Regions from separate parts of the Nanhaiella sioensis genome, predicted to be linked through region 2. Evidence: riboswitches for the same ligand, from Rfam matches in the RefSeq annotation. Region 2 holds a riboswitch; each other region holds the start of a gene.
What was found. A riboswitch is a leader RNA that binds a small molecule or an ion and turns the genes downstream of it on or off. The one in region 2 is predicted to bind S-adenosylmethionine.
Positions count from the first base shown of each region.

Region 1: linked by a shared signal. The riboswitch ahead of V1503_RS06660 (methionine biosynthesis PLP-dependent protein) and the one ahead of V1503_RS13070 (methionine ABC transporter ATP-binding protein) in region 2 are both predicted to bind S-adenosylmethionine.
Region 3: linked by a shared signal. The riboswitch ahead of metK (methionine adenosyltransferase) and the one ahead of V1503_RS13070 (methionine ABC transporter ATP-binding protein) in region 2 are both predicted to bind S-adenosylmethionine.

Region 1 covers NZ_JBKAEG010000001.1:1,428,195-1,438,768, reverse strand. Annotated here, with positions in the region: gene metH (methionine synthase) at 1-2,377, opposite strand, end outside; gene V1503_RS06670 (bifunctional homocysteine S-methyltransferase/methylenetetrahydrofolate reductase) at 2,367-4,220, opposite strand; gene metC (cystathionine beta-lyase) at 4,217-5,401, opposite strand; gene V1503_RS06660 (methionine biosynthesis PLP-dependent protein) at 5,394-6,518, opposite strand; SAM riboswitch class I at 6,670-6,788, opposite strand; gene V1503_RS06655 (sensor histidine kinase) at 7,073-8,179, shown strand; gene V1503_RS06650 (response regulator transcription factor) at 8,182-8,814, shown strand; gene V1503_RS06645 (ABC transporter ATP-binding protein) at 9,524-10,456, shown strand; gene V1503_RS06640 (ABC transporter permease) at 10,467-10,574, shown strand, end outside.
Region 2 covers NZ_JBKAEG010000001.1:2,833,206-2,843,779, forward strand. Annotated here, with positions in the region: gene V1503_RS13040 (arsenate reductase family protein) at 309-662, shown strand; gene gcvH (glycine cleavage system protein GcvH) at 745-1,128, shown strand; gene V1503_RS13050 (toprim domain-containing protein) at 1,495-1,842, shown strand; gene V1503_RS13055 (thioredoxin family protein) at 1,857-2,162, shown strand; gene V1503_RS13060 (SCP2 sterol-binding domain-containing protein) at 2,859-3,215, shown strand; gene V1503_RS13065 (O-acetylhomoserine aminocarboxypropyltransferase/cysteine synthase family protein) at 3,208-4,512, shown strand; SAM riboswitch class I at 4,667-4,775, shown strand; gene V1503_RS13070 (methionine ABC transporter ATP-binding protein) at 5,216-6,241, shown strand; gene V1503_RS13075 (methionine ABC transporter permease) at 6,234-6,902, shown strand; gene V1503_RS13080 (MetQ/NlpA family ABC transporter substrate-binding protein) at 6,915-7,769, shown strand; gene sufC (Fe-S cluster assembly ATPase SufC) at 8,068-8,853, shown strand; gene sufD (Fe-S cluster assembly protein SufD) at 8,871-10,184, shown strand; gene V1503_RS13095 (cysteine desulfurase) at 10,184-10,574, shown strand, end outside.
Region 3 covers NZ_JBKAEG010000001.1:3,013,380-3,023,953, forward strand. Annotated here, with positions in the region: gene V1503_RS14015 (ABC transporter substrate-binding protein) at 1-462, opposite strand, end outside; gene V1503_RS14020 (alpha/beta hydrolase family protein) at 852-1,640, shown strand; gene V1503_RS14025 (DUF2584 domain-containing protein) at 1,694-1,936, shown strand; gene pckA (phosphoenolpyruvate carboxykinase (ATP)) at 2,167-3,762, opposite strand; SAM riboswitch class I at 3,998-4,143, shown strand; gene metK (methionine adenosyltransferase) at 4,308-5,516, shown strand; gene V1503_RS14040 (hypothetical protein) at 5,709-5,915, opposite strand; gene asnB (asparagine synthase (glutamine-hydrolyzing)) at 6,385-8,280, shown strand; gene V1503_RS14050 (C39 family peptidase) at 8,576-9,424, opposite strand; gene V1503_RS14055 (gamma carbonic anhydrase) at 9,558-10,076, opposite strand; gene V1503_RS14060 (hypothetical protein) at 10,238-10,405, opposite strand.

The DNA.
Region 1 (10,574 bases), 1.4 Mb from region 2:
TGTTTGATTGGCTCATATCTTGAGCAGTTAAGACCATTTGTTGAGCTGATTTAACGAGTAACCCTGATAAGCCGATGATATCAGGCTGTTCTTGTTGAATGGCTGATATCAGCTGTTGTGGTGTCACTTTGATACCTAGGTCAACGACTTGAAAGCCATTATTGCTTAAAATAATTTCTACAAGGTTTTTACCTATATCGTGGACATCACCTTTGACAGTTGCCAATAATACTTTCCCTTTTCCATGACCAGCTCCATCATTTGTTTCCATATAAGGCTCGAGGAAGGAAACCGAAGCTTTCATCACTTCTGCACTTTGTAATACTTCCGCTACGATCAGCTGATTGTCGTTGAAGAGACGACCGACTTCAGCCATACCTTCCATAAGAGGTCCGTTAATAATATCTAACGGTGTATCATATTTAGTTAAGGCGATTTCTAAGTCAGGAATTAAGCCTTCCTTCGTACCTTCAATCACATAGTCAGCGAGTCGTTCTGGCAGGGATCTATTGATGGCTGCTTTTTTCGGCTCCTTCTTTTTCCCGCGATAAAAAGCTGTAAATTCAGCTAGAATGTCATCTGTTGTTTCAAATAATAAATTCTCTGCTAGAGTCACTTCTTCTTGTGGAATGGAAGCAAATCTTTCAAGCTTTTGTGTATTGACAATCGCATAATCTAAACCAGCTACTGTGCAATGATAAAGGAAAACGGCATTTAAAATTTCACGCCCTACACCAGGTAATCCGAAAGAGACGTTGCTTATGCCAAGCATTGTTAAACAATGTGGTAATTTTTCTTTAATAAGCCTAATCCCTTCAACAGTTTCCTTCGCTGAGCCTATATACTGCTCATCACCTGTACCTACAGGGAAGACGAGAGGGTCAAATATAATATTTTCTGGCTTAAGTTTATATTTATTTACTAGTAGATCATAGGAACGTTGTGCGACCTCTAGCTTCCGTTCTCTCGTTACAGCCATGCCAATTTCATCAATGGTTCCAACAACAACAGCAGCCCCATATCGATGAATAAGTGGAACGACCTTTTCAAAACGTTCTTCGCCATCTTCTAGGTTAATTGAGTTAATGATCACCTTTCCTTGTGAATAAGATAGCGCTTTTTCTATCACTGCTTCATCTGTAGAATCAATAACGAGTGGTACTTTCACCTTTTTTACAACTTCTTGAATAAATTGCTCCATATCATCTAGCTCTTCGCGGTCTGGATCGGCTAGACAAATATCAACTACGTGGGCCCCACCTTTTACTTGTGCTCTACCGACTTCAGCAGCTTCTTCAAACTTACCATCAGCAATGAGGTTTTTAAATTTTCTTGAGCCGATTACATTTGTACGCTCTCCAACTAATAACGGTCGCATAGAATCATCGTATATAAGTGGTTCTATCCCAGCTACAGTGTGTTGATGATTACCTTCTTGGACACTTCGAGGCTTAAGACCTTCTACCTCTTTTGCAATCGCTCGGATATGTTCAGGTGTTGTCCCACAGCACCCTCCAATAATGTTTAGCCAACCATTTTTAGCAAAGCCTGCTATTTTCCTTGCTAATGATTGTGGAGACTCATGATATTGACCTTCTTCATCAGGTAAACCAGCATTAGGGTAACAGCTCACAGCTGTTTGAGATAATTGAGATAATGTGCGTAGATGGTCGGTCATAAATTCAGGACCTGTCGCACAATTTAAGCCGATGGATACTGGTTGCATGTGCTCTAAAGATAAATAAAATGCTTCAATATTTTGTCCAGCAAGCGTTGTACCCATCGGTTCTATCGTAACTGAAACCATGAGTGGTAAGGTTTTATTTGTTAATGTAAAAGCATTATTAATACCAAAAAAAGCAGCTTTTACATTAAGCATATCTTGACATGTTTCAAGTAATAAAAGGTCACAGCCACCATCAATTAAGCCTTTAGCTTGTGTTTCATACTCATTAACTAATTCAGAAAATGTTGTTCCACCAGTAACAGAAAGTGTTTTTGTTGTTGGTCCCATAGATCCAGCAACAAAGCGAGGCTTATCAGTAGTAGAGAAATCCTCGGCTGCTTTTTTGGCAATTTCAGCTGCAATTTTGTTTATATCATAGGCTTTATGTCCGAGTTGGTATTCATTTAGAACAAGGGGGGTTCCTCCAAAAGTGTTCGTTTCAATGATATCAGCCCCCGCTTCTAAATAAGATCGGTGAACCCAGTCAATGACATGAGGAGCTGTGATGTTTAAATGTTCGTTACAGCCGTCAAATTCTTCTCCTCCAAAATCTTCAGCCGTAAGGTTTGCTTCTTGAAGCATCGTCCCCATTGCTCCATCAATTATTAAAATTCGCTTGTTGATCTCTTGTTGAAAACGCTCAAAGCACATGATGAATCTTCCTTTCTCTTACTCCATCTTTTTTACGGATATAGTTTGTTAATGCTACAGTCATGTCATAGCGTAAAAATGGTGTAATTAAATAGATTCCTTTAAAAAATTCCATAGCCGTATCTATTAACTCCTGTGCAATTTTCACACCTTCTGCTGAGCATATTTCTCTATCTTCTCCACAGCTCTTCATACGGTGTAATATGTCATCAGCAAGCTTAATACCTGGAACCTCATGGTGTAAAAATTGGGCATTACGATAGTTTGTTAACGGCATAATACCAAGAAAGATAGGAACTTGTAAATGCTTGGTCGCTTTATAAATTTGGATTATCTGCTCTTGGCTAAACACAGGCTGACTAATAAATGAATCAGCACCGAATGCGATTTTCTTTTCAAGCCTTTTTACGGTTGGTTCTAAATGACGGACGTTTGGGTTAAAGGCAGCTGAAACACCAAAGTTCGTCTGTAATTTTAATGACGTTCCTGAGATTGACTGTCCGTTATTAAATTGTTTGATCATTTGTATTAGTTCAAATGATGAAACATCATATACTGAAGTAGCACCTGGAAAATTACCAACTTTAGTCGGATCACCAGTTACAGCCAATACTTGATTAATACCAAGTGTATGAATACCCATAATATGTGATTGAAGTCCTATGATGTTTCGATCACGACAAGTAATATGAACGAGAGGGCGTATATCATATTTTTCTTTTAAAATTGAAGCAACTGCAACATTACTTATGCGTGGAGTTGCTAGAGAGTTATCTGCTAAGGTAATCACATCAACCCCAGCCTGTTGAAGTGCTTGTGCACCTTTGAAAAATGTATCTGTATCCAAATGTTTCGGTGAATCAAGCTCAACAATGACTGTGCGTCTAGACTGTACCATTTCGTGTAAATGAGGTTCAGCAGCAACGGTAGGCTTACTGACTGAAATTGGTTTACGTTCCTTTACACGTTTTTCATCAATTGGAGTTAAACCATTTATTGCTTTCCTCATCGCCTCAATATGCTTTGGTGTCGTTCCACAACAACCACCTAACAATCTAACTCCTTGCTCGCGCATGCTAGTAGCTGCCTCTGCAAAATATTCAGCATCAGATTCATAAATCAGTCTTCCATCAACTAAGTCTGGTAAACTTGCATTAGGGTAGGCAGAAAGGTATGCATTGTTAGGCAAAGGAACTTGCTCAAGTGACTTAATTGTATGATAAGGACCGAGTCGGCAGTTTGTTCCAATCACATTTGCTCCAAGTTGCTCGAGCTTTGAAAATGCTTCATGTAATGGGGTACCATCCTGTAGTACGCCAACTTCATGCATAGACACTTGGGCAACGACTGGTTTTGTTGTTCTTTTCCTTACTTCTTGCAGTACGGTGTATAGTTCTTCAATGTCATAATAGGTTTCCAGTAAGATTCCATCAACATTTGCTTCTAACAGTGCATCAAGCTGTTCGATAAAAGCCCCTTTAATTTCTTCAAGTTCGGCAATACTTTTCCTTACGCCACGAATTCCACCTATAGTTCCTAATATATAATGCTCGTTACTTTTCCCGATGGAACGTTTTGCTATTTGAACTGCAGCTCTATTAATTTCTTTTACTTTATTTTCAAGGTCGTATCTAGCTAATTTAACACGATTTGCTCCATACGTATTAGTTTGGATAACATTAGCTCCTGCTTGAATATATGCTTCATGTACTTGTTGGATCCGATTTGGTTGAGTGAGGTTAAGTTCCTCAAAACAATAGTCGACACCGTATGAATAGAGGAGGGTCCCCATCGCACCGTCAGCAATTAAAATGTCATTTTTTAAACGTTCTAGTAGTTTCATAGGCTCACCTTATACTCTGGCTGCTGTGTTGGAAGTTGATCTAATGCTTGTGAGAAATCTGCTATAAGATCAAGAGGATTTTCAAGACCAACAGATAGTCGCAAAAGCCCGTCAGTGATTCCTCTTTTATTTCTTTCTTGAGCAGGCATAGCTGCATGCGACATTTTTGCCGGATAAGATAAAATGGATTCAACAGCACCTAGGCTGACAGCGAATACTGGTATTTTTATATATTTTGAAAGAATACGTACACTTTCAACATTCTTTAATTTAAAAGATAATACAGCACCTGGGCTAGTAGACTGCTCTTGTTGAAGGGTATATCCTTCATGGTCAGTTAAACCTGGGTAGTAAACCTCCTCAACTTTGGGGTGTTGTTGTAAAAATTGCGCAAGCTGTAATGCGCTTTGTGAAGATTGTGTCATGCGGACGTGCAATGTTTTTATGCCTCGTAAGACGAGCCAAGCATCTTGGACCCCAAGGACTGCACCGAATGCATTTTGAATAAAGGCAAGTTGGGTGGCTAACTGCTCATCTTTGACAACGGCTAGCCCCGCGATGACATCACTATGTCCTGATATGAACTTTGTTGCACTATGCAAAACGATATCTATACCTAAATCCAATGGTCGCTGTAAAATTGGAGTCATAAACGTATTGTCTAAAAATGTGAGACAACCTTGCTTTTTAGCTAGTGTGACAATAGCTCTAATATTAGTCACTTTAAGTAAAGGGTTTGACGGTGTCTCAATATATATTACCTTCGTATTTGTTTGAATAGAGTTTTTAACGTCCTGTAAGTTCGTCATGTCAACAAATGTGTGATCGATGCCGAATTTGGTTAGTACCTCCGTTACAACCCGAAATGTTCCACCGTACACATCCTCACTTATGAGGACATGATCTCCTTTTGATAACAGCATAAAAGCACTTGATATGGCTGCCATACCAGAGGAAAAAGCAAAGCCTCTCACACCATTTTCTAATTCTGCTATCGTCTCTTCTAAAGCTTCACGGGTAGGATTACCAGAACGACTATAGTCATATTTTGAAAAATTCTCTAAATCATCTTGATGAAATGTTGATGCATGCTGAATTGCAACACTTACTGCTCCTGTATGAGGATCTACTTTATGCTTATTATGAAGTAGCTTAGTTTGATCAGAAAATGAATTAGACATAGGTGTTTACTCCTTCCTTAGCAGCTTTTAATGCTGATATAAGGTCATCTATGAGATCATCAGCATTCTCGATACCTATTGAAAATCTTAATAAGCGATTGCAAATTCCGTTTGCAACTCTTATTTCTTCAGGTATATCTGCATGTGTTTGTGTAGTTGGATAGGTGATGAAGCTTTCAACGCCACCAAGACTTTCAGCAAAAGTGATTAGGCGTAAGTTTTGTAAAAATGGATTAACCCACTTTTCTTCTCGAATTTTAAACGACAACATGCCACCACGCTGTGGATAATAGATTTCTACAATATCTTCATGCGTTTGCAAAAATGAAGCGATTTTTTTTGCATTTTCTTCATGCTGTTTTAGACGTAAATGAAGAGTTTTCATTCCACGGATGAGTAACCATGAATCAAAAGGTGATAATACAGCACCAATTGCGTTATGGTAATTACCGAGTTGAGCAGATAGCTCCTCTCCTTTTGAAACAATTAACCCTGCTAGCACATCGTTGTGGCCCCCCAAGTATTTTGTCGCACTATGGATGACAATGTCTGCCCCTTGAGTTATAGGTTTTTGTAACAGTGGAGTATAAAATGTATTGTCCACGATTAATAATAAATCATTTTTCTTTGCAAGCTCTGCTGCAATTTTTAAATCAACCTCTTGCATAAGTGGATTTGTTGGAGTTTCTATAAATAAAGCTTTCGTATTGCTGTTTATTAACCCTTCTACAGCATTTATGTCACTAAAATCAGCATAGTGAAAAGTAAACCCATTTTTTCGAAAAGATTCTTCAAATAGCCGATATGTTCCTCCGTATAAATCATGTGTAACGATCAGTTCATCACCCTGCTCAAAGAGAGCTAATACTGTTTGAATCGCAGCCATACCTGAACTACAAGCAAAGCCTTGATCACCTTCCTCAAGTTGTGTTATTGCCTGTTCGACAATTTGTCGTGTTGGATTACCCGTTCGAATGTAATCATACCCTGTAGATTCGCCTATACCTGTGTGACGATAGGCTGTAGACAAATAGACAGGTGGATTGACCGTCCCAGTAACATTTTCACTTCTGTTTCCAATCTGGGCACATGCTGTTTCGATATTTATTCTTGTCATATAAATTCCTCCTCATTTCATTTGGTTTTCTATACTTGTTTAAAGTAGTAAAGTTTTGTGGTAGTTTTAGAACGTTAAGGACTTTTAAATCCATAAAAGAGAAATAAAAAAAGCCTTCTGATAAGAAGGCTTTGAGTTTAATCATCAGCTCTCCTTATCTTCCAAGCGAAAAGTATATACATTTCGCTTGCTGGATTTAGCACCTGACCATAAATTCGGCTGGTTGCTGAGGTTTCAAAGGGCCAGTCCCTCCACCTCTCTTGATAAGATGAATTGTTTATTTATCTTAGTTTTTAAGACTCCTACCTCTAAAAGAAGGAGCTTTCGATCAGGTGGGCTATATTTACCACCTGATTTAATGATTTTAAGTTGAATGAGTTAATGTATTAAATATTGATTGCATATAAATTTACAATAGATTTGACTGTTTTGCAAGATATTTTTAGAATTTTTTTATAAGTTAAAAAATGGTATGATCAATATATAACGTGTTCAACAAGGATAAAGAATACAGAAAATAATTAGGTAAATTGTATGCAGGTGGTGTGTTATATATGAAAACCTTTTTAATAAGGTTGACTACTTTTTCAGCTTTGTGGGGAGGGTTTCTCTATGTAGAAGTATCTTATTCAACAAGGTGGTACATATCCATTTTGGTTTGTGCTTTGTCGTTCGTCTGTTTCTTTTTCATTCCTATTGTTAAAAAAAAGCTAATATTCTATTCTCTGCTTCTTTGTATGTTGTTTGTTTCGAGTGTTTTGTTTATTCAAGACGAAAATACCTTTAGTAAATTACTATTTTTGTATATAACGATAGATGCTATTTCACTACTATCACAAAAGCATTATCAACTATTTTCAGCCGTTAGTGCAGGTTTAATGGGTATGCTGGTGATTTTTACTAATGCTATAAATGTTGAATTGGTTGTTATACTCATATTTTTTTATTATTTGAGCATTTTGTTAAATAAAAAAATGACGGAGACCAATTATAAACAAGACATGTATGAAGAGCTTTTAGGTGAATATCGAAATCTAAAACGTATTAGTTTACGAAATGAACGGGCAGCTCGATTAGAAGAAAGAACAGGAATTGCTCGTGAGATTCATGATTCTGTTGGTCATAAATTAACAGCATTGCTCATGCAAATCGAAATGCTTTCGATGAAAGAAAAACGACAGGAATATGGAATTTTGAGGGAGCTTGTTCGTGAAAGTTTAGAAGAAACGAGGCATGCGGTTAAAACACTTAAAGATGAAGAATTTGCAGGTCTGTCGTCAGTGCTTCAATTAATTAGAAAGTTAGAATCAGAGAGTCATATACTCGTGCATTTTACGACGAAGCAAGGAGCTTTATCTGTGAGCTTGTCCAATCAACAAAGTGTTACTTTATATAGAGTTATACAAGAGGCACTAACAAATGCGATGCGACATGCACAATCTCGTGAAGTATTTGTAACTATTGGTAAATCAGCTGTTGGAGATCTTTATTTTGAAGTGACGAATAAGATTTTTAAAACCGAATCTTTTACTATTGGATTTGGACTAAGTAACATGCAGAAACGTGTTGAAGAGCTAAATGGGGATATAAACTTCAATCAAACAGAGTCTCATTTTGTAGTTAAAGGATCATTTCCTGTATATGCAAAGGAGGTTATATAAATATGTATAACATTATTGTAGTAGAAGACCAAGCAATTGTTAGGCAGGGACTTGCCATGATGATTGAACAAGAAGACCAATTTCAAGTAGTGGCTCAAGCTGGAAATGGCCATGAGGCAATTGAACAATTGGAGAAGCATATGGCTGACGTTGTTGTAATGGATATAAGAATGCCCCATATGAATGGTCTTGAAGCTACTCGCCAAATTAAACAGCGATGGCCACAAGTGAAAATATTAATATTAACGACGTTTAACGATGATGAATATGCAATGCAAGCACTTAAAGATGGTGCCAATGGTTTTATGCTAAAAACAGCAGAGCCAGCGAAACTCGTTAGTGCAATACATAGTAGCTTAAACGGAGGTATGACTATACATGACGAAGTAGCTGCAAAAGTGATGCCTCGTTTGTTGACAGATAGACATCGGGAAAAAATAGACATTCCATTAACAAACCGTGAGCTTGCTGTAACAAAGTTAGTAGGCGAAGGAAAAACAAATAAGGAAATTTCTGAGGAATTGCACTTGTCGATAGGCACTGTAAAAAATCATATTACGCAAATACTACAGAAGCTTGATTTACGGGATCGCACACAACTCGCCATCTTTGCTGTGAAAAATGATATTACCTAAGCAGATAAAAATGAGAAAAGTACGGTGATTAATTATAGATTAATATACCATTAAGTCGGCAAGACATTGCACATGTATTCCAAAGTTCTGGTATATAGCGACCATATGATGACCTTGAAAGAATTGAGAAGGGGTTTTCACATTCTAACATTGTTGTAGAGTGCTTGGGATGGAGATGAGCTTGTGGGCATTGCACACTATTATTGTTGTTACTTATCAGATTTAGCTGTGTCAGCACCATTTTAACAAAGAGGTATTGGCAAAGAATTAATCGTGATCACCCAACAGGTTGTGGGTGATCAAGTGGCGCTTATTTTAAATTATCTTCAAAACAAGCGATGGATTACTATCCTAACATTGTTTCTTCGAAGCTTGATAATGCATTTAGGATTGCGAGAAAACAATGATCTAACGTGATTAAAGCATAGTGCGTAGGTTGGGAGCCGCAGAGGCTCTTTTTTTCATACAGTTTGACTTCGGACAGTAAAAGTAGTGAATTGGATAGTAAATACAAGGGTACGGATAGAAAAAGTAGAGAATTGGACAGAAAACGTACGAGTATGGACAGTAAGGCGTAAAATTAGCGCATTTGAATAATCATGTGACTAAGGTCATGTTTATCATTCAAATTGGTGACGTCAGACAGTGTGAAATGTCAATGAAAGACTGTACGATATAAATAGTTAGTTAGAAAGAGGAGGCGATAATATTGTTAGAAGTTGTAGAGTTGAAGAAGAAATTCAAACAAATCGTCGCTGTGGATGGAGCAAATATGTTTTTAGAGCGAGGAGAAACAATTGGTCTGCTCGGGCCAAATGGAGCAGGCAAATCTACTGCGATTTCGATGATTTCTACACTCATAGCACCTACGAGTGGTGATGTGCGCTTAAACAATACTAGTGTGTTAAAAAATCCGCAGTCGCTTAGAGAAATACTTGGAGTTGTCCCTCAAGACATTGCATTATATCCTGATTTGACCGCGAAAGAAAATCTTGAATTCTTTGGCAGTGTTCATAGATTAAAAGGATCAAAGCTTAAAAAACAAGTTGAAGAAGTTCTTCAAATTATTGGACTTGAAGAGAAGAAAAAGGAATTAGTAAAAAATTTTTCAGGTGGAATGAAGCGTCGTTTAAATATCGGTGTAGCCCTTTTACATGAACCAGAAATTATCATCATGGATGAACCTACGGTAGGAATTGATCCACAATCTAGAAATTATATCTTACAGACTGTTAAACATTTAAATCAAGAGAAGCAAATGACTGTTTTATATACGAGTCACTATATGGAGGAGGTCGAATTTATTTGCGATCGAATTTATATTATGGACCAAGGGAGAATTATTGCTTCTGGTACTAAAGATGAAATCAAAAATATTTTATCAAATGAAAAAACGTTAGAAATAAAAGTTGAGAGATTGAAGGATGACTTTATTTATTCACTCAAGAATCATCCTCTTATTAATAAATTATCCACCGAAAATCAATTAGTTACAATTATTGTAGCTAAGGAAGTGAATTTATTTAGCGAATTGTTTAAACTCGCTGAAGAAACGGATACGACGATCACTTCGGTTGAAGTAAAAGTACCTACATTAGAGGATGTTTTTCTTCATTTAACAGGAAGAGCATTAAGAAATTGAGGTGATGATTATGTTTTGGTATTTACTCAAAAAACAATTGTTACTATTTCTAAGAAACCGCCCGGAATTGCTGTTGTTACTTGGGATGCCGCTAATTTTAATCACGATTTTAGGTTTT
Region 2 (10,574 bases):
TAAAGGGTGTTTTCGCGTTGATTGCTGCTTTTCGTAACAAGAGCTATTTTAAGCAAAGAGTCTTATTATGAAAGGTTACTAGTACTGTCCAATAGGGCCTAGTTACTTACGAAATTAAGAATATTTTTCTCAAGAAGAATTGCAGGAATAACAAAATAAAAGACGAATAAAACTGAGAAGGTTATAACAAGTGAATTCTTGATTATGCATTTAATTAAAAATATGATAATATTCATTTGAAGAGGGGAATTTTGACCAAGTTTCTCGTTTGCAAACCCTCAAAAAAAGTCGTTGGGTGGTGGAATTATATGGTATCTTTTTATTGGTATCCGAAATGTGGAACATGTCGTAAAGCAAAAAAATGGTTAGATGAACATCATGTTTCTTATGAAGAATTACATATTGTTGATAATCCCCCTTCGAGAGAAAAAATCGAAGAATTATATCATAAAAGTGGATTAGAACTTAAAAAGTTCTTTAATACGAGTGGGAAAAAGTATCGTGAGCTTGGATTAAAGGATAAGGTCAAAGCTGCTTCAGAGGCTGATTTATTAGATATTCTAGCAAGTGATGGCATGTTACTCAAGCGTCCCATCGTAACGAATGGCAGTGTTGTGACGGTAGGGTTTAATGAAAAGCAATTTGAAGACACTTGGGGGTAGTCATTGAAATTAGAAGGTACTGTTAAAACGGTCATCTTTTAATATATATAAAATGATTATAAATGTTGGAGGGATTGTTGAAATGAATACACCGAAGGAATTGCGTTATTCTGAAGAACATGAGTGGGTACGTATTGAAGGAGATCAAGTCCGCATAGGAATTACTCATTTTGCTCAATCAGAACTTGGAGATATTGTTTTCGTTGAATTACCAGAACCGGGTGATGAACTAGAAATCAATGAACCATTTGGTAGTGTTGAATCTGTGAAAACAGTATCTGAATTATATGCTCCAATTAGTGGCAAAGTATTAGAAGTTAACGAAGACTTAAACGATACGCCTGAATTCGTAAATGAATCTCCATATGAAAAAGCTTGGATGGTTGTAATCAAGCCTGCTGATATGAGTGAAGTTGAAAGCTTAATGTCAGCTGAACAATATGAGGAAATGACAAAGGAAGATTAAGTTATCTTCACCAAAATTAAGGTCGATATTTGAAACAGTGGGGTAACAGCTCCACTGTTTTTTCATAGACAATATGGCGATGATGCTGGCTGTTTTAGCATTGTTAAGATAATGAGAACGTATACATCTAACAATCGTGACATCTTTCTATATTTACAATTTTTGAGCTATCATAATACTCATCAAAATTGCAACGAAGTTATGAAAAGAGACTGTGCAAAAATTCATAAACGTTATTTGAAATTTGTATCACTTATCTGTTTTAGAAGAGAAGATATTGCGTGTAGATTCGTAGTTTGAATAACATAAACTACTAATGTGAAATTAGTTATTAAGTTCATGAATTGTTCAACGAGGGTGATGTCGATGGCGATTATTGAGATTAATAAAGTCATTATTGTTGAAGGGAAAACTGATAAACAGCAAGTCGAAAACGTTTTAAATGAACCAATAGAAATCATTTGTACAAATGGGACGCTAAGTGTGACTAAATTGGACGAAATTATTGATTCAACATTTCATCAAGATGTATTTGTTCTTGTTGATGCTGATGAAGCTGGTAACAAGCTCCGTCAGCAATTTAAAAGAGAGTTTCCTGAAGCGCAACATATTTATATTGATAAAGTGTATCGTGAAGTTGCAGCTGCTCCGTTAAAACATATTGCAGCAGTTTTATTCCGTGCAAATTTTATAGTGAAAAGACAATACTTATAAGGAGTTTAAGCATTATGCAGCAATGGACAGACCAAATAAACAAGGTTTTACAAGCTTCAGGTTTAAAGGGAGTATATTTCTATACGCCACTTTGTGGAACTTGTCAATTAGCAGAACGAATGCTTGGCGTTGTAAAAGAAATTGTACCTTCAATAGAGTTTGGTAAAGTGGATGTTAACTATGTTCCTGACATGGCAGAACGGTACGAAATTCAAAGTGTACCGTGCTTGCTCATATTTAAAAATAATATGGTCATTAAGCGTATCTATGCTTTTCAATCCGTAGACGTATTATATAAGCACTTAAAGGACCTAGATTAACATTTGTTCTCTATTAAAAAACTATATCTTATTTCCAGACTTTAGAGCCATTCTCCTCGAGGCCATTTATCCAATCATACGATGGAAAAACTCGCTTCAGATTAGGTGGCTCTATTCCTTGTGAGGGATGATAGAGTCCTTTTATCTAGGTCAGCTTCCATACTCCTCCAGTAATTTCAACAAAAACAAATTCAGTTGTGGAAAACCTGAATCTCATCAAGGGAGTGAGCGCTCAGAAAGAGGTAGCTCGGCATTACTTTTAATTTCTTGAAGGAGTTTGCCTTGAAATATCGAAAATTTTAAAATAATAAAAATATTTTGTTGACCTTAAGCTTTACAGGATGTTTAGCGTTACGAGTTGTTTCACGTACCTAGAAGAGCAAAAGTGACCTAAAGTTCAGTTAATAGAGGATATAAAAGTCCTTTACTCTTTTGGCTGTCCAGCTAAAGAGCCTATTCAATTTAGATAATAAACACGTTAACTAAATTGAATAGTCTCCTTTATATGGGATGGTTCCGACGCTTGTAGAAGATGGTCTAAACATTTGCACACTTTCTTATAATTCTAAGGAACGAGGGGGGGAGAGAAGTTACCGAAAATATATTACTTGTTTGTTGTACTAGGTTGTATGAATTGGTGAAGTACTCCTATACACATGTAGAACAGCTAGTCATATGTTTATCGTAACTGAATGTATGGAACTTAGTTTATTTCTTAACGAGTTTAATAATAGGTTCGTTCAAAATTCACACTTAAACCTACTCCTACCTAACCAAGCAATCATTGTTAATTTTGAAAGTAATAAAGAGAAAGTTCAAGTTGTGTTAACAGCAAGGGGATTGGAGTTGAGCAATCGGCAACAAAGTCCTGCAGACATTTCATTAGGTGCTGAACCCCAGCAGTTTTACGAATTGTTATCTGGTAAAGAAAAGTTACAAAAATTGATAAGTCGACAAAGTATCATTTGCCAAGGGAAATTCAGATACATTCTTTTACTAGAATCTTTATTTGCTTTAAATATTAAAGGAGAAGGGGAAGAAAAAAATGCGTAATGAGAAAGATTATCGTTTAGAAACTTTGAGTGTCCATGGAGGATTAGAAGCTGATCCAGTGACAGGTGCAAGAGCAGTACCAATTTATCAATCAAATGCATTTAGATTCAAGGATACGAGCCATGCAGCTAATTTATTCTCACTCCAAGAAGAAGGATATATTTACTCACGGATACACAACCCTACTGTAACTGTTTTGGAGGAAAGAGTGGCATTACTTGAAGGTGGAATTGGTGGATTAGCATTATCAAGTGGAATGGCTGCTATAACGACTGCGATTCTTAATCTAGCAGGAGTAGATGATGAAATTGTTGCAGCATCTACTTTATATGGTGGAACGTATAATTTATTAGCTAACACATTGCCGAAATATGGTATAACAACTCACTTCGTTGACCCTTCCCAACCTGAAAATTTTGCAAAGGCCATTTCTTCTAAAACAAAAGCGATATTTGCTGAAACAATTGGTAATCCAAGCTTACACGTATTGGATATTGAGAAGGTTGCTTCAATTGCTCACGAAGCTGGAATTCCGCTAATCATTGATAATACATTTGCTACTCCTTATCTGTGTAGACCGATTGACTATGGTGCTGATATTGTCATTCATTCTGCTACAAAGTGGCTTTTAGGAAATGGTACGACTTTAGGGGGAATAATCGTTGATGGTGGCAAATTCAATTGGAATTCTGAGAAGTTCCCAGACTTTATAGCCCCTGACCCAAGCTACAATAATCTTATATACGCAGAAGCACTTGGAGAAAGTGCATTTATCGTCAAAGCTAGGGTGCAATTATTAAGGGATTTAGGTGCTTCATTAAGTCCATTTAATGCTTATCAATTTAACCTTGGACTAGAAACATTACATGTACGGATGAAAGAACATATTAATAATGCCAGGAAAGTCGTTGAATATTTAGCGAAACACCCTGCTGTAGAGTGGGTTTTGTATCCCGACCATAAAGATCATCCTGCAAAAGAACTTGCTAAAAAATATTTACCAAAAGGTAGTGGGTCCATCGTTGTGTTCGGCATTAAAGGAGGGAGAGAAGCAGGCGCTAAAGTAATTAATCATGTGAAGCTATGGTCGCATGTAGCAAACGTAGGTGATGCTAAAAGCTTGATTATCCATCCAGCAAGTACAACACATCAACAATTAAGTACCGAGGGCTTAAAATCTTCAGGTGTAACAGAAGATTTGATAAGATTGTCAGTTGGAATTGAGAATATTGACGACCTATTAGAAGACTTAGAGCAAGCAATAGAGACAGCTACAGGACTAACTCAAAGTAAATAATTAGGGTGAATTGATATTTGTTTTGTATGTAAATTCCATAAAGATATTCATTGACACATATAAATGAGCGTGATAGAATCACAACTATACTTTTTAAAAGAGATTAATTTTGAAATGTAATTTTAAAAATGAATAAATTAAACATTGATATATACTCTTATCAAGAGAGGTGGAGGGATGTGCCCTATGAAGCCCGGCAACCATCAACGGTGAAGTTGAAATGGTGCCAATTCACACGAAGCGTATGCTTTGATAGATGAGAGAAAGGAATATAATTAAGCCTTTCTGCTCATATGTGCGGAAAGGCTTTTTAATTTTGTTGCTAAGCTTTTCTATTAGGTTGATTACGCATTAAATGTTGCTGTTCGTACAAAAATATAAACATGTATTCATTTGGTATTCGTAATATCTTATCTTTTACACATGCTGTTTTCATAATGATTGTTGTAGTTTGTATGAAGAAGTACAAATATACAACTATAGTTCATGCCATCTAATCTTTTGAAAATCAACAACAACTATAGTTGCTGAATTGTTAACGATAGAAACAAATTTTACGAAAAGAGCCTTTGATAAAACAATGATAATGGATAAAACGACTATCTAGCTGCTAGAAGAGCTAAATTTGGCAGATCGTTTAGTTTGTAACATAAAACGCACTAAATTTATATGAATAATATGATTAAGGAAGTAGGTGAGCCTTTTGATAAAGCTATCTGGGGTAAAAAAAGTATATCAATCTCAAGAAGGAGAAGTAGTTGCTGTAGATAATGTCAATGTGAATATTGGCAAGGGTGAAATATTTGGCATTATTGGTTACAGTGGCGCAGGGAAAAGTACACTCATTCGTTTGTTAAACCAGCTTGAAGCAACAACAGAAGGAACAATTACGATCAATAATTATGATATGACCTCTATTAAAGGGGGTGAGTTACGTAAATCACGACAAGAAATTAGTATGATTTTTCAGCATTTTAATTTGCTTTGGTCAAGAACTGTAAGGGAGAATATATCATTTCCATTAGAAATTGCTGGTATTCGTAAAAAAGAACGGTTGAAAAGGGTTGATGAGCTAATCAAGCTAGTAGGGTTGGAGGGAAGAGAAAATGCGTATCCTTCACAACTAAGTGGTGGCCAAAAGCAGCGAGTTGGAATAGCTCGTGCTTTAGCAAATCGTCCGAAAGTATTATTATGTGATGAAGCAACCTCAGCACTTGATCCACAAACAACAGACTCAATTCTTGAACTGCTTGTGGATATTAATAAAAAGCTAGGTCTCACAATTGTGTTAATCACTCATGAAATGCATGTGATTCGTAAAATATGTCACCGTGTAGCTGTAATGGAAGATGGCAGCATTGTTGAACAAGGTGAAGTGTTATCGGTGTTTCAGCAACCGAAAGCTTCTATTACTCAGCAGTTTGTTAAGCAAATTACAGAACCAGAAGAAGCGACAGAAACAATTGAGCATATTTTAGAAAGCTACCCTGAAGGTAAAGTAATTAAGCTATTGTTTGTTGGGGATGATGCTGAACAACCTTTAATAGCAGAATTAATCCGCCAGTTTAATATTGGTATTAATATTATACAAGGAAAGATCTCACATACACAACACGGTGCATATGGCACATTGTTTATTCATATGACAGGAACCGATGAAGAGATAAACCGCTCGATCACATATATAAAGGAAAAACATGTGACAGTGGAGGTGATACAGCATGGTTAGTCAACTATTTGTAAACGTTAATTGGGAAAAAATGTGGGAAGCAACATTTGAAACGTTATATATGACTGTTACATCGGTGATTGCAACATTTGTTTTTGGTGTTATTTTAGGGCTCTTACTTTTTTTAACATCGAAGGACAACCTATTGGAACATAAGCTGATTAATACAATCATCAGTAGTTTTGTAAACATTTTTCGTTCTATACCATTCATTATTTTAATCATTTTATTAATTCCGTTAACAAAATTCATGCTTGGGACAATTAGAGGAGCAAATGCCGCTTTACCTGCTCTCGTAATTGGAGCAGCACCTTTCTACGCAAGAATGGTAGAAATTGCATTGCGAGAGATTGATAAAGGTGTTATTGAGGCGGCACGGTCTATGGGGGCGAAAACAAGAACAATCGTTTTCAAGGTGCTGCTACCTGAAGCACTTCCTGCACTCATATCAGGAATTACAGTGACAGCAATTGCTCTAGTTGGTTATACTGCTATGGCTGGAATTATCGGTGCGGGGGGGCTTGGGAATTTGGCTTATTTAGAAGGTTTTTCTCGCCGTCATACCGATGTTGTTGTTGTAGCAACCATTTTTATTCTTATTATAGTGTTTATCCTCCAATACATTGGAGATTTTATAACATCAAAAATAGACAAAAGATAGGAGAAGATCATCATGAAAAAAATATTTGCAATCGTAAGTACATTACTCGTAGTTTTTGCTTTGGCAGCATGTGGAACGAGTAAAAAAGAAAGTTCATCAGAAAAGAGTCAAACTAATCAAGCTTCAGAGGAGAACAAGCCATTAGTAGTTGGAGCTTCGAATGTACCGCATGCGGAGATTTTAGAACAAGTACAACCGATATTAGCTGACAAGGGAATTGATTTAGTTATAGAAACATATCAAGATTATATTTTACCGAATGAAGATTTAGATAGTGGTGACCTTGATGCTAACTATTTTCAACATATACCATATTTAGAATCGCAAATGGCGGATGTAGGCTATGATTTCGTGAATGCGGGTGGCGTTCATATTGAACCAATCGGAGTATATTCACAAAAATATAGCAGCTTAGATGAATTACCAGAAGGCGCTGTAATTATTATGAGTAATTCAGTGGCTGATCATGGGCGCATTTTAACAATGCTAGAATCACAGGGCTTAATTAAGTTAGCAGATGATGTTGAAAAAGTAGCAGCAACACTTGATGATATTGTAGAAAATCCAAAAAATCTGGAATTTGAAGCTGAAATCGACGCTGCTTTATTACCTGAGTTTTATAATAATGACGAAGGTGATGCTATTTTAATCAATACAAACTATGCGATTGATGCTGGATTAAATCCGTTAGATGATGCTATAGCAATTGAAGGCGCTGATTCTCCTTATGTAAATATTATTGCTGTGCGTAGTGGTGATGAAAAAAATAAGGAAATTGTCGAATTAGTTAACGCTTTGCGCTCAGAAGAAATCCAAAATTATATTATTGAAGAATTTGAAGGAGCAGTTGTCCCTGTTTCGGAATAAGAAATAAGAAGAAAAACCAGTGATTTCACTGGTTTTTTCTTCTTATTATCGTATAATGAGTTTGATGTGTATTTTGGATGTTTTTTGTTTTTTATGCAAACAATATATGTCGAAGACAATCTTTACTTTTCTACATATAATGAAAGAAAATACTTTTTAAACTTTTTTATTTAAAAAGTATAGCTATGGTGTTAAATGGTTGCTAATACTTTTCATTTGTTATAAGATTGTAATGAGAATAAAATGAGAATGAAAGTATTTAAACAAATAGTATAGAAGATAAATTGGAGGTATAGTAATGGCAGCATCAACATTAACAATTAGAGATCTTCATGTTTCTATTGACGGTAAAGAAATTCTAAAAGGGGTAGACCTTGACATAAAAGGTGGAGAAATTCACGCGATTATGGGACCTAATGGTACAGGTAAATCAACCTTATCTGCGGCAATCATGGGTCATCCAAAATATGAAGTAACGCAAGGTAGCATAACACTGGACGGTGAAGATGTGCTGGAAATGGAAGTAGATGAGCGTGCGCGTGCTGGTCTATTCCTTGCTATGCAATATCCAAGTGAAATTAGTGGTGTAACAAACGCAGACTTTTTACGTTCATCTATTAATTCTCGTCGTGAAGAAGGCGATGAAATCTCATTAATGAAGTTTATTCGTAAAATGGATAAGCAAATGGACTTCTTAGAAATGGACCCAGATATGGCACAACGTTACTTAAATGAGGGTTTCTCAGGCGGTGAGAAAAAACGTAATGAAATTTTGCAATTAATGATGCTTGAGCCGAAGATTGCAATTTTAGATGAAATTGACTCAGGTCTAGATATCGATGCGTTAAAAGTTGTTTCCAAAGGTATTAATGAGTTGAGAAGTTCTGAGTTCGGTTGTTTAATTATTACTCACTATCAACGTCTATTAAACTATATTACTCCAGACAAAGTACATGTAATGATGCAAGGCCGTGTTGTTAAATCAGGTGGTCCTGAGCTAGCTCAACGTCTTGAAGCAGAAGGCTATGACTGGATTAAACATGAGCTTGGAATTGAAGATGAAACAGTAGGCCAAGAAGCGTAAGCGTTAGGAGGATGGACATGTCAACAATTGATACGAAACATGCATTCGATCAGGATTATATTAGAGGCTTGTCAAAAGAACTAGGTGAACCTGAATGGTTACTAGATCTCCGCTTACAAGCTCTTGCGAAATATGAAGAGTTACCTCTGCCAAAACCTGATAAAACTAAAATAGATAAATGGAATTTTGCTAATTTTAAGAACCACCTAGTAAATAGCGAAAAATATACATCGTTAGACGAACTTTCAAGTGAGGTGAAGGCACTCATTGAAAGTGAAAAAGATGATAAAAGCCTATATATTCAACGTAATAATACAGCTGCATTTTTAACGCTACCACAAGATTTAACAGCGAAGGGTGTTATATTAGCTGATATCCAAACTGCAGCACGTGAACATAGTGATCTTTTACAGAAGTATTATATGAACGATGGAGTAAAGATTGATGAGCACCGACTAACAGCATTACATGGAGCTTTAATGAACGGAGGAGTATTCGTTTACGTTCCGAAAAATGTAGAGGTTGATACACCGATACAGGCTGTATATGTACACGATGATGCAGACGCTACATTAATGAACCATGTGATTATAGTTGCTGAAGATAATAGCTCGGTCACTTATGTAGAGAACTATATTTCTACTACGGAGGTTAATGACGGAGTTGTTAACATTATTACGGAAGTGTTTGCAAACACTAATGCCAAAGTAACGTATGGTGCCGTTGATAATCTGGCACAAGGTGTTACGACTTACGTAAATCGCCGTGGAGTAGCTGGTCGAGATTCGAAAATTGAGTGGGCATTAGGCCTAATGAATGACGGAGATACAGTATCGGAAAATATTACCCATCTTATTGGTGATGGATCTTACGGAGATACTAAAACTGTGGTTGTTGGCCGCGGTGAGCAGACTCAAAATTTCACAACGAGTGTAGTGCACCATGGGAAGCATTCTGAAGGTTATATTTTAAAGCATGGTGTTATGAAAGAGGCAGCTTCCTCTATCTTTAATGGCATTGGAAAGATTGAGCATGGGGCTTCAAAATCTAATGCAGAACAAGAATCACGCGTTCTTATGCTTAGTGAAAAAGCACGCGGAGATGCAAACCCGATTCTATTAATTGATGAAGATGATGTAACAGCTGGACACGCTGCATCTGTTGGTCGAGTTGATCCAATTCAACTATATTATTTAATGAGTCGTGGGTTGCCGAAGGAAGAAGCGGAACGTCTCGTTATTCATGGCTTTTTAGCACCTGTTGTTAACGAGCTTCCAATTGATTCGGTTAAAGAACAGTTAGTTGAGGTAATCGAAAGGAAAGTAAAATAATGAATATCCAAGATATTCGTGATATGTTCCCGATTCTAAACCAAGAGGTTAATGGAAACAGCTTAGTTTATCTGGACAGCGCAGCGACTTCACAGAAACCAACATCTGTTATTGAAGCACTTGATCAATATTACCGCCAGTACAATTCTAACGTACACCGTGGTGTTCATACTTTAGGTACAAAGGCTACAGATGGCTATGAAGGCGCGCGAGAAAAGGTTCGAAAATTTATTAATGCAAGAAGCACTGAGGAAGTTATTTTTACACGCGGTACAACTACTGCACTTAATACAGTTGCAGCTAGTTATGGCCGTGCCAACCTTGCAGAAGGTGATGAAATTGTCATTACCTACATGGAGCACCATAGTAATATTATTCCTTGGCAACAGC
Region 3 (10,574 bases), 180 kb from region 2:
TTTCTTCAACACGAACTCTCCAACCATTTGAGGCATGCCACCTTTGCGTTGACCGAGGAAAGTACTTCCTTTCAGTTGATCCCAGGAAAAGTTATCGATGTTTTTGCGTGAAACTAAAAAAGTCCCATCCGTTTGAGTTAGTTGAGCAAAATTTATTACTGGATCATTAGCATCTTGAGCATGGACGTATATTGTCGTTTCTGAGCCAACTAATGCAATATCGGCACCGTCAGATAGTAAAGTAGTCATCGTTTTATCGCCGCCCCATGTCGTTGTCAACTCTACCTCCAGCCCTTCCTTTTCAAAGAACCCTTCAGAAAATGCGACATACTGTGGAGCATAAAATATTGAATGGGTTACTTCAGCAACACGTAATTTTTGTATTTGTTGTTCATTACACCCAGACAATGGTATGAAGATTAGAAATGCTACAAGAAATATAAAGCTTATTTTTTTCTTCATCGCCAGTTCCTCCTATATACTTTTCTAAGCTAAGATAGTTTATGAAGCACCATTCGAAAAGGTGAACGCCTATGAATGTCACTTCAATACTTACACTGTTTGAATGTAGTTGTTGACATGTGAAAATAGTATGTAGAGAATTTAACATAGAAGCTAATAATAACTTTAGTTACTTATTTTGATTGTTTACCCAGGGATTGTTGTTTTTCGGGCCTAAGAGATAAATTGTTCTACAACCTTCCTCTTGTTATAATCTTGCTTCTCAAAGTCTACCTAACTGTACAGAATTAGTAACAATTGTTGCTTTATTAATTCATTGTGGGTATCGCAGCATAAACAACATAAATACTCTGCCATGCTATATTCTTAAGTAGAAGGAGGAGATCAGCTTGGAATGTAGAGATGGACATATTATTGAAAGACAACGGCTACCTTCGCCTAATCCAAATATCCATTTATATGAATTAACATATTTAAGTAAAGGTTTGAAAGTGAAGGGATTATTAGCTGAACCGAAAAACGTTGGTAAGTATGATGGTTTTTTATATTTAAGAGGTGGAATAAAAAATGTTGGTAAAGTTCGAGTTGGACGCATCGTCCAATTTGCTTCAGAAGGTTTTGTAGTCATGGCGCCCTTTTACCGTGGAAATCAAGGTGGAGAAGGTAATGAGGACTTTGCTGGAAATGATCGGCACGATGCCGTTGCAAGTTATCGAGTACTAGAACAGCTTGAAAGCGTTCATGAAGATAGGATTCACGTTTTTGGTTTTTCACGAGGAGGTGTCATGGCGCTTTTCACAGGGATTATAGAACACAATGTAAAATCAGTTGTCACTTGGGGTGGTGTTTCTGATATGACGCTTACATATAACGAAAGAATTGATTTACGACGTATGCTGAAAAGAGTTATTGGAGGAACGCCTAATAAATATCCAGATAGATACAAAATTCGTACACCTCTTTTTATGCTAGAACAAATACATGCACCAATTTTAATTATCCACGGTAAAAACGATAGCAATGTGACCATTCAACATGCATATAGACTTGAAAATAGACTGAAAGAGCTTAATAAAAGCGTAACTACATGGTATTTTGACGAATATACTCATTACTTTCCTCCTGCTGAAAATAGAAAAATTGTAAAAAGACTTACTGAGTGGATGAAAAATCAATAAACACCATGATAAAATAGTCATAAAAGGATAACTATGTTAAAGGAGCGTTTAAAATGGGTATGCCTCTTGAATTAAATACAATGATTGTTACGAAGGGAAAAGAAAAAAGGTTAGGAGAAAATATTTTCACTCTTGAAAAAACAGGTTACCGTCTATATCCACTCGACATCCCATTAGAGGTAAAAAGAACTATAGGGGGAGATATAAGTGGAGAAGGGGTAATTGATAAGGTGGAATTAGCAAATAATAAAACTGTGATCACTTACCGGCTGATTTCTTTACATTCAACAAACTAAGGAATGGAGATACTATATCGAGCAAAAACAAAGCTGTTTTGCATTTTGAGGTTGTTGTACAACATATAACAGTAAGAATACAGCAATCCTAGTCGAATGATTAAAATAATACTAACCTTAGTAAAGAGTAAAAGGGTCAGACCCATTTCAATTGATGGGGTCAGACCCTTTATTGTTATCATTATTCTAAGTATCGTGCATGATGAAAGTGTAATTAGAGTAGTAAGTAATTAGTTAGCTGTTAATGGAGGTCCACCTAATTGTCCTATCTTCTCATCAATATTATTAAACTTTTTGAAGTTTTCCTGGAATTTTGCTGCTAGTTCAGTTGCTTTATCAACGTATTCTTGCTGGTTTGCCCATGTTTTTATTGGCTGTAGTACATCATCAGGTACACCGGGAACATGTAATGGTATTTCTAAACCAAATATACCTTCTTTTATTGTTTCAACGTTGGTTAATTCTCCTTCTAAAGCAGAACGTACCATTGAACGAGTAAATTCAAGCTTCATTCGGTTACCTACACCATATTCTCCACCAGTCCAGCCTGTATTCACAAGATATACTTGAGCACCATGTTCATCAATCTTATCACCTAACATTTTTGCATACCTAGTTGCTGGCAATGGTAAGAATGGTGAACCAAAGCAAGTTGAAAATGTAGCTTGTGGAGAAGTGATTCCTCGTTCTGTTCCAGCAAGCTTACTCGTATATCCACTTAGAAAATGGTACATTGCTTGTTCCTTCGATAGTTTACTAATAGGAGGTAAAACACCGAAGGCATCAGCTGTTAAAAAAATGATCGTATTAGGATGACTTGCAATGCTAGGAAAAATGATATTATCGATTGCCTGTATAGGGTAAGCAGCTCGAGTGTTTTCTGTAAGACAAGAATTGTCATAATCAGGGTTTCTTGAGCAATCATCAACGATGACATTTTCTAGTACTGAACCGAATCGAATCGCATCGTAAATTTGTGGTTCTTTCTCTCGGGATAAGTTTATACACTTGGCGTAACAGCCACCCTCTATATTAAACACTCCATTTGCTGACCATCCATGTTCATCGTCCCCTATTAATCGTCTGTTGGCATCAGCTGAAAGGGTTGTTTTACCCGTTCCTGACAACCCGAAGAATAAAGCGACATCTCCTTCTTGACCAATATTGGCTGAACAATGCATGGATAAAATCTCTTTTTCAGGGAGAACATAGTTCATAACAGAAAATATGGATTTTTTCATCTCACCTGCATACTCTGTTCCACCAATAAGTACTGTGCGCTTTTCAAATGAAATAATAATAAATGTTTCCGATCTCGTTCCATCAATTGCAGGATCTGCTTTAAAATTTGGTGCAGAAATGACAGTGAAGTCAGCGATATGCGATTGTAATTCCTCCTCAGTAGGACGAATAAATAGCTGATGTGCAAATAAATTGTGCCATGCATATTCATTAATCACTTGAATAGGAAGTTGGTATTTTTTATCAGCACCTGCGAACCCATTAAATACATAAATTTCATCTTTGTTAGCTAAATAATCGAGTACTTTATTATAGAGATTGTTAAAAGATTCCTGTGAAATAGGCTGATTTACTGTTCCCCAATCTATTTTACCTTTTGTAGATGGTTCATCTACAATATATTTATCTTTAGGTGATCGTCCAGTATATTTTCCTGTTGTAGATAGTATGGCACCTGAAGAAGTTAAAGTGCCTTCTTTTCTATTTAACACACTTTCAACGAGAGTAGGGACGGATAAATTGTGTAATGTATTTTTACGAGCTAGTAAACTTGATAATTCGCATGATACACTAACAGAATTCATGATCAAAACCTTCCTTTACGTTTTAATAATGTCGTTAACAATTCATAACTTAAAAATAGTATAACACATTAACTCAAATAGTCTATACTATTTATAATAATTTTATACTGGATTCAACATAATCGTACCATTCTTTGTAAAAGATACATAACGAAAATTTAATGAACAATTCAGCTCTTAACTATGTTGACATGTAACGGTTTACTACGTTAATATATTGTGTTGAACGGATACTCTCTTATCCCGAGCTGGTGGAGGGACAGGCCCTATGAAGCCCAGCAACCATCACTATATTTTCAGATTATGAGAAAATAATCTGCTTTGTTCTTAATGTGATAAGGTGCTAACCTGGTGCAAGGCACTTGTCTTGAACGATAAGAGTGAAAGGCGTGAATCGAGTATCTCAAACCTTTCCTCATGATTTGTAGGAGAGGTTTTATTTATTTCCAGTAAAAAATTCGAAATTTTGGAAAGTAATATGGGAATGAGTTCCGTTTCAAAATATAACTATATGAAGTGGTTGCTTCATAAAGGAGGAAAAAGCTATGACAAAAAAACGTCACTTATTTACTTCTGAATCTGTAACTGAAGGTCACCCTGATAAAATTTGTGACCAAATATCAGATTCCATTCTTGATGCTATCTTAACAAATGACCCTAACGCTCGTGTTGCATGCGAAACGACCGTGACAACAGGGATGGCCTTGGTTGCTGGGGAAATTACTACATCGACGTATGTTGATATTCCTAAGATCGTACGTGAAACTGTACGCAGCATTGGCTACACACGTGCAAAATATGGTTTTGATTCAGAAACCTGTGCGGTATTAACATCTATTGATGAGCAGTCTCCTGACATTGCAATGGGTGTCGATCAAGCACTTGAAGCTCGTGAAGGGTCAATGACAGATGAAGAGATAGATGCGATAGGAGCTGGTGACCAGGGCTTAATGTTCGGATATGCTTGTAATGAAACAAAAGAATTAATGCCGTTACCAATCTCATTAGCTCATAAATTAGCACAACGCTTAACAAAGGTAAGAAAAGAAGAAATTCTTCCATACTTACGACCTGATGGTAAGACCCAAGTAACTGTTGAGTATGATGAAAATGATAAACCTGTTCGCATAGATACGATTGTAATTTCTACTCAACATCACCCTGAGATTACATTAGAACAAATTCAACGAAATATTAAGGAGCATGTTATAAACCATGTTGTTCCTAAAGAATTGATTGATGCTGATACAAAATACTTTATAAATCCGACAGGTCGATTTGTAATAGGTGGCCCACAAGGAGACGCTGGATTAACAGGGCGCAAAATAATTGTTGATACGTATGGAGGATATGCCCGTCACGGTGGGGGAGCATTCTCTGGTAAGGATCCTACAAAAGTTGATCGATCAGCTGCATATGCTGCACGTTATGTTGCGAAGAATTTGGTGGCAGCAGGCTTAGCTGATAAGTTGGAAGTTCAGTTAGCGTATGCAATCGGCGTTGCACAGCCTGTATCCATTTCAGTTAATACATTCGAAACAGGTAAGGTTGCTGATGAAGTGTTAGTTGACCTCATTCGTAATAATTTTGATTTACGTCCAGCAGGGATTATAAATATGCTTGACTTACGACGTCCAATTTATAAGCAAACAGCAGCATATGGTCATTTTGGACGCACTGATGTTGATCTTACGTGGGAACGTACTGATAAAGCAGAAGTGTTAAAAGAACAAGCATTATCTCGAAGTAATTAATAAAGGAATTTTTTGCATTGATTGTTGCTTTTCATATTAAGGAATCATTATTGCTGTTCTATTTTCATGATAATAGCTACAAAATATACGAAAATTACCTTAATAAATAACTGGGGCATATCCCACATACAACATATTCTGTATGTGAGATATGCCCTTACTATGAATGACAATATTTTTTATAGGTAATAACTAAGATGGACTCTTAACTTCTGCCACATTAGGAAATATCGTTTTAACACTATCAGCAAAAGGACAGTAGTATACGAATATCTCATAGCCATTAATATCTATTATTCGTTTGCCAAAAGGAAACAAAGACAAGTTCTGAATTTCAAGTTCTAGGTTAGGAAAATTTTCGTTAATGAATTTTAGTACCTCATGTTCACGGTAGTCCACAAGTAACCCTCCTGATTTTTCAGAATTTTACAAACTAATTCTCTACTCTCATAAAAAATTCCTTTATAAATGAAAGAAAATAATTCATACTAAGCGAAATATAGGAGAGTTAAATTTTTGCCGCTGGCTGTTTTGACATTGATTTTTGTTTTTTCTTCTAGGATTTTAGGATGTATATATCTAGTGTTCGTGGCATTTTTTCTTCTGTACAACGATGACTAACATATAAAACAACTTTTTATGGAACTAGTTTGGTACCAACAACAGAGTTTTACAAAAAAGCATTTAGTAAACATAGCAATTTTACAAAAAAAAGCATTTAGTAAACATAGCAACAAAGTTTACGAAAAGAGCCTTTCTGATTAGACAAAAAGGAAAATTGTGTATACTACTAACACTGCTCAATTCACTAGCTAAATATGATATAATTCTTAAATATATAAATACGAATTAGTAGGTGACTTACATAATGTGTGGATTCATTGGCTGTGTAAACAATACAGCAAATCATCAACGTAACGAAAATGACAAAGCTTTGTTTGAAAATATGAATAATATTATTACTCATAGAGGACCAGACGATGAAGGGTTTTATTTCGATGAACATATACAGCTAGGTTTTAGACGTTTAAGTATTATTGATCTTGAAGGGGGACATCAGCCTCTTACTTATGAAAATGAACGTTATTGGATAATCTTTAACGGTGAAATATATAATTATGTAGAGCTTCGTGAATCTTTAGTCAAGGAAGGCTTTCATTTTAATACGAGCTCTGATACAGAAGTTATATTAGCTCTTTATAGCCACGAAAAGGAAAAAGCTGTAGAAAAGCTAAGAGGAATGTTTGCATTCGTCATTTGGGATAAAGAGACGAAAACTATATTTGGGGCACGGGATCAATTTGGAATTAAACCGTTTTTCTATATGGAGCAGGATGATTTAACATATTTTGCATCAGAAAAAAAGAGTATATTGGCAGCGCTGAAGAACGGCTTAATAAACTATGAGGCATTGCAAAACTATTTAACGTATCAATATGTACCTGAACCGGAAACGATGTCATATGGCATTCGTAAATTGGAGCCTGGGCACTACTTTACAAAAAAAATTGGTGAGCCTATGAATATCTCACAATATTGGAAAGCCAGTTTTCATACGATGCATAAGTCAGAGGATAAGCTCATCAAGGAAATTCGTGATGTATTATACGATTCGGTGAAAATACATATGCGTAGTGATGTGCCTGTTGGATCCTTTCTTTCAGGTGGAATCGATTCTTCGATTATCGCATCAATAGCAAAGGAATTTCACCCTAATATAAAAACTTTTTCTGTAGGCTTTGAACGTGATGGTTTCAGTGAAATAGATGTAGCGAAGGAGACAGCTGCAAAGCTTGGTTTGGAAAATATAAGCTATGTTATCTCTCCAGAAGAGTATATGCAAGAGCTTCCAAAAATTATTTGGCACATGGACGATCCGCTTGCTGACCCTGCAGCAGTTCCGTTATATTTTGTCGCCAGAGAAGCCAGAAAACATGTTACTGTTGTATTATCTGGAGAAGGTGCAGATGAATTGTTTGGTGGGTATAACATTTATCGTGAGCCGCAATCTCTTGAAATGTTTAGTAATTTACCTAACTTTGCAAAATCTGCTCTTGCTAAAATTGCTACAATGTTACCGGATGGTGTGAAGGGAAAAAGTTTTATTGAGCGAGGAATAACACCAATGGAGGAGCGGTACATTGGTAATGCCAAAATGTTTGAAGAAGCAGATAAACGTAAGCTTTTACGTGACTATAACTCACAACTAGACTATCGAAAAATTACAGCACCATTTTATGAGGATATCCAAGGCTATGAACCTGTAAACAAAATGCAGTACATTGATATTCATACGTGGTTGCGTGGTGATATTTTATTAAAGGCAGATAAAATGACGATGGCTCATTCACTTGAATTACGTGTTCCCTTTTTAGATAAAGAAGTTTTCAAAGTGGCTTCAAAAATTTCACCAGAAATGAAAACAGCTCAAAATACAACGAAATATATTTTACGCAAAGCTGTTGAAGGAATTGTACCAGCTCACGTGCTACAAAGAAAGAAGCTAGGTTTTCCAGTACCAATTCGTCACTGGCTGAAAGATGAGATGTACGATTGGGTAAAACAGATCATTCAAACTAGCGAAACAGATCATATCTTTAATAAAGAGGTACTTTTATCATTACTAGATGATCATTGTGCTAATAAGGGTGATTACAGTAGGAAAATTTGGACAGTTGTTATATTTATGATTTGGCATCAGGTGTATATTGAAAAGAAGTTTGATTTCGAGTCAATGTATGAGCGAGCAAATGAAACAGCTTAAACGATAAGATAAGTGCAAGTGTATTGCACTCTCACGAGAAGCGCTAGAGTTGACTCACTCGAAGGCGCTTTTTGTCTTTGGAAAAGAATGGTGTAGCGAGGTTAAGGGATAATCTCTAAGCACTTAATGTAGCTTAAATAAAAATTTTTTGTTGCTATTATTACTTATATAGAAGAGTTAGAACTGTTTTTAGGTGACATTCATTTTAACGAAGAAAAAGGATCCTCCAAGCGCTAGTCATTGTGATTATTTTGCGAGAATGCGAAAACAGACATGCATGAAAAAAGCCAGGTCATTACTCCATGTAGGTAATGGCCTGACTCCCCATTTGTTGCCAAGCTGCGATGAAATGGTCTCTAGGAACTTTTTTATTTTTTTCGCCAGTAAGAGGGTCATTAAAATAGATGAACTCTGAATCGTATCCTGTAATTAGAACCGAGTGTTCAAAATAAGTAATTTTTATTTTTCCATTAGGAGTTTCCCAGTGTTCAAATTTATCATTAGATAATTTTTGATATGTAGTATTAGTAATCACCCATACAGGTGATCCAATTGATAAATACATTTCAATTTCTTTGAAGTCACGATCAGTTAGATCAATAATCTTTGAAGGTAAATATTGATCTGCAAGCTGTTTTATTGGTTTAACATACACACCATACCCTCTGTTATTACGATTATACATATCTCCTACAAACCCATTGTTTGGATGCCCGTAAGAAATAATGCCATTTTTCTTTTTGTATGGTGTTGGATCTTTTGCTATTTTTTCAGCTAATTCCATTTTATCAACAACGACACCCGCATATTGTAAAAACATTGCTAATGCCGTTACTTCACAACCACGAGGAAGTTCAGGAAGTTGTGAAAGTGCTGGTGCTTGTAATAGTACAGAATCTTTGATTTTTATCATCGTATTTTGTATGATTTCAACATCATTTTCAGGTGCTTGAGCTTCTACCGAAGTATGATTTGCTTCTCTCAATGTCGACACAGGTAGTTTTTTTATGAGCAAAATAATACATATTATGAATAGAATGAGTATACAGGATATAATTGTTTTCTTTGCTTTTTTTTGAGTTTTGTATAGGTATACAAGATACCCAATTATGATAATAATTAGTAGCCAAAATAAAAATATCATTTTTTCTCCTCAAATATTATATAATACAAGTCAATTGTAGCCATTGTAATTCTATTGTTGAATTTATGATTTTCTGCTAGAATATCCCCACTTTAAATAGAATAAATATTTCAACTTTAGCTGCTCTGCAGTATTATTGTTTATCTTGTAGACTCTTATAATATTGGCCCTTCTCTACATATTCACTGTGAATTCTGTGCATTTCCTTTAGATCATCTTCAGTTAATTTCCTAATAACTTTTGCAGGACGCCCAAAGGCTAATGTATACGGTGGGATTGTCTTGCCTTGTGGTACAAGGCTTCCCGCTCCAATAAATGCGCCTTCTCCAATCTCTGCCCCATCAAGAACAATTGAGCCCATACCAATTAGTGCTTTTTTTCGAATAATTGAGCTATGGAGAATCACCTGATGGCCAACTGTCACATCATCTTCTATAATTAAAGGTTTATTGGGACTTTGATGTAAAACAGAGTTATCTTGAATATTAACACGGTTGCCTAAAGTAGTCGGTGCAACATCACCACGAATGACAGTATTAAACCAAATTGAGCACTCATCACCTATAGATACGTCACCAGTGATTGTCACGTAATCAGCAATAAATGCTGTATTTGCTATTGTAGGGGTTACACCCTTGTACGGATAGATCATGTTCACAATCCCTTTCATTAATAGTAATAAACGCATTTCTAGCAGTCCAGCTTCAGTACCTATCTCCTCGAGTCGCTTCACCAATACACCCGAAGGCAAAAATCGCCTTCATGTGTATTGAATCCAGCGCTTGTCGGAGATGAACAAGTCACTTCCGCATTTCAATCTGTCCAGCTGCGCCTCCTAGCCTCTCGAGTCGTTTCGTCAATGCCCACAAAGGCAAAAATCGCCTTCATTGCCATTGACTCCAACGCTTGTCGAGGCTGTACAAGTCGGCTTCGCATTTCAATTTGTCCAGCTTCAGTGCCTATCTCCTCGAGTCGCTTCACCAATACACCCGAAGGCAAAAATCGCCTTCATGTGTATTGGTTCCAGCGCTTGTCGGAGATGAACAAGTCACTTCCGCATTTCAATCTGTCCAGCTTCGCCTCCTAGCCTCTCGAGTCGTTTCGTCAATGCCCACAAAGGATAAAGCGCCTTCATTGCCATTGACTCCAA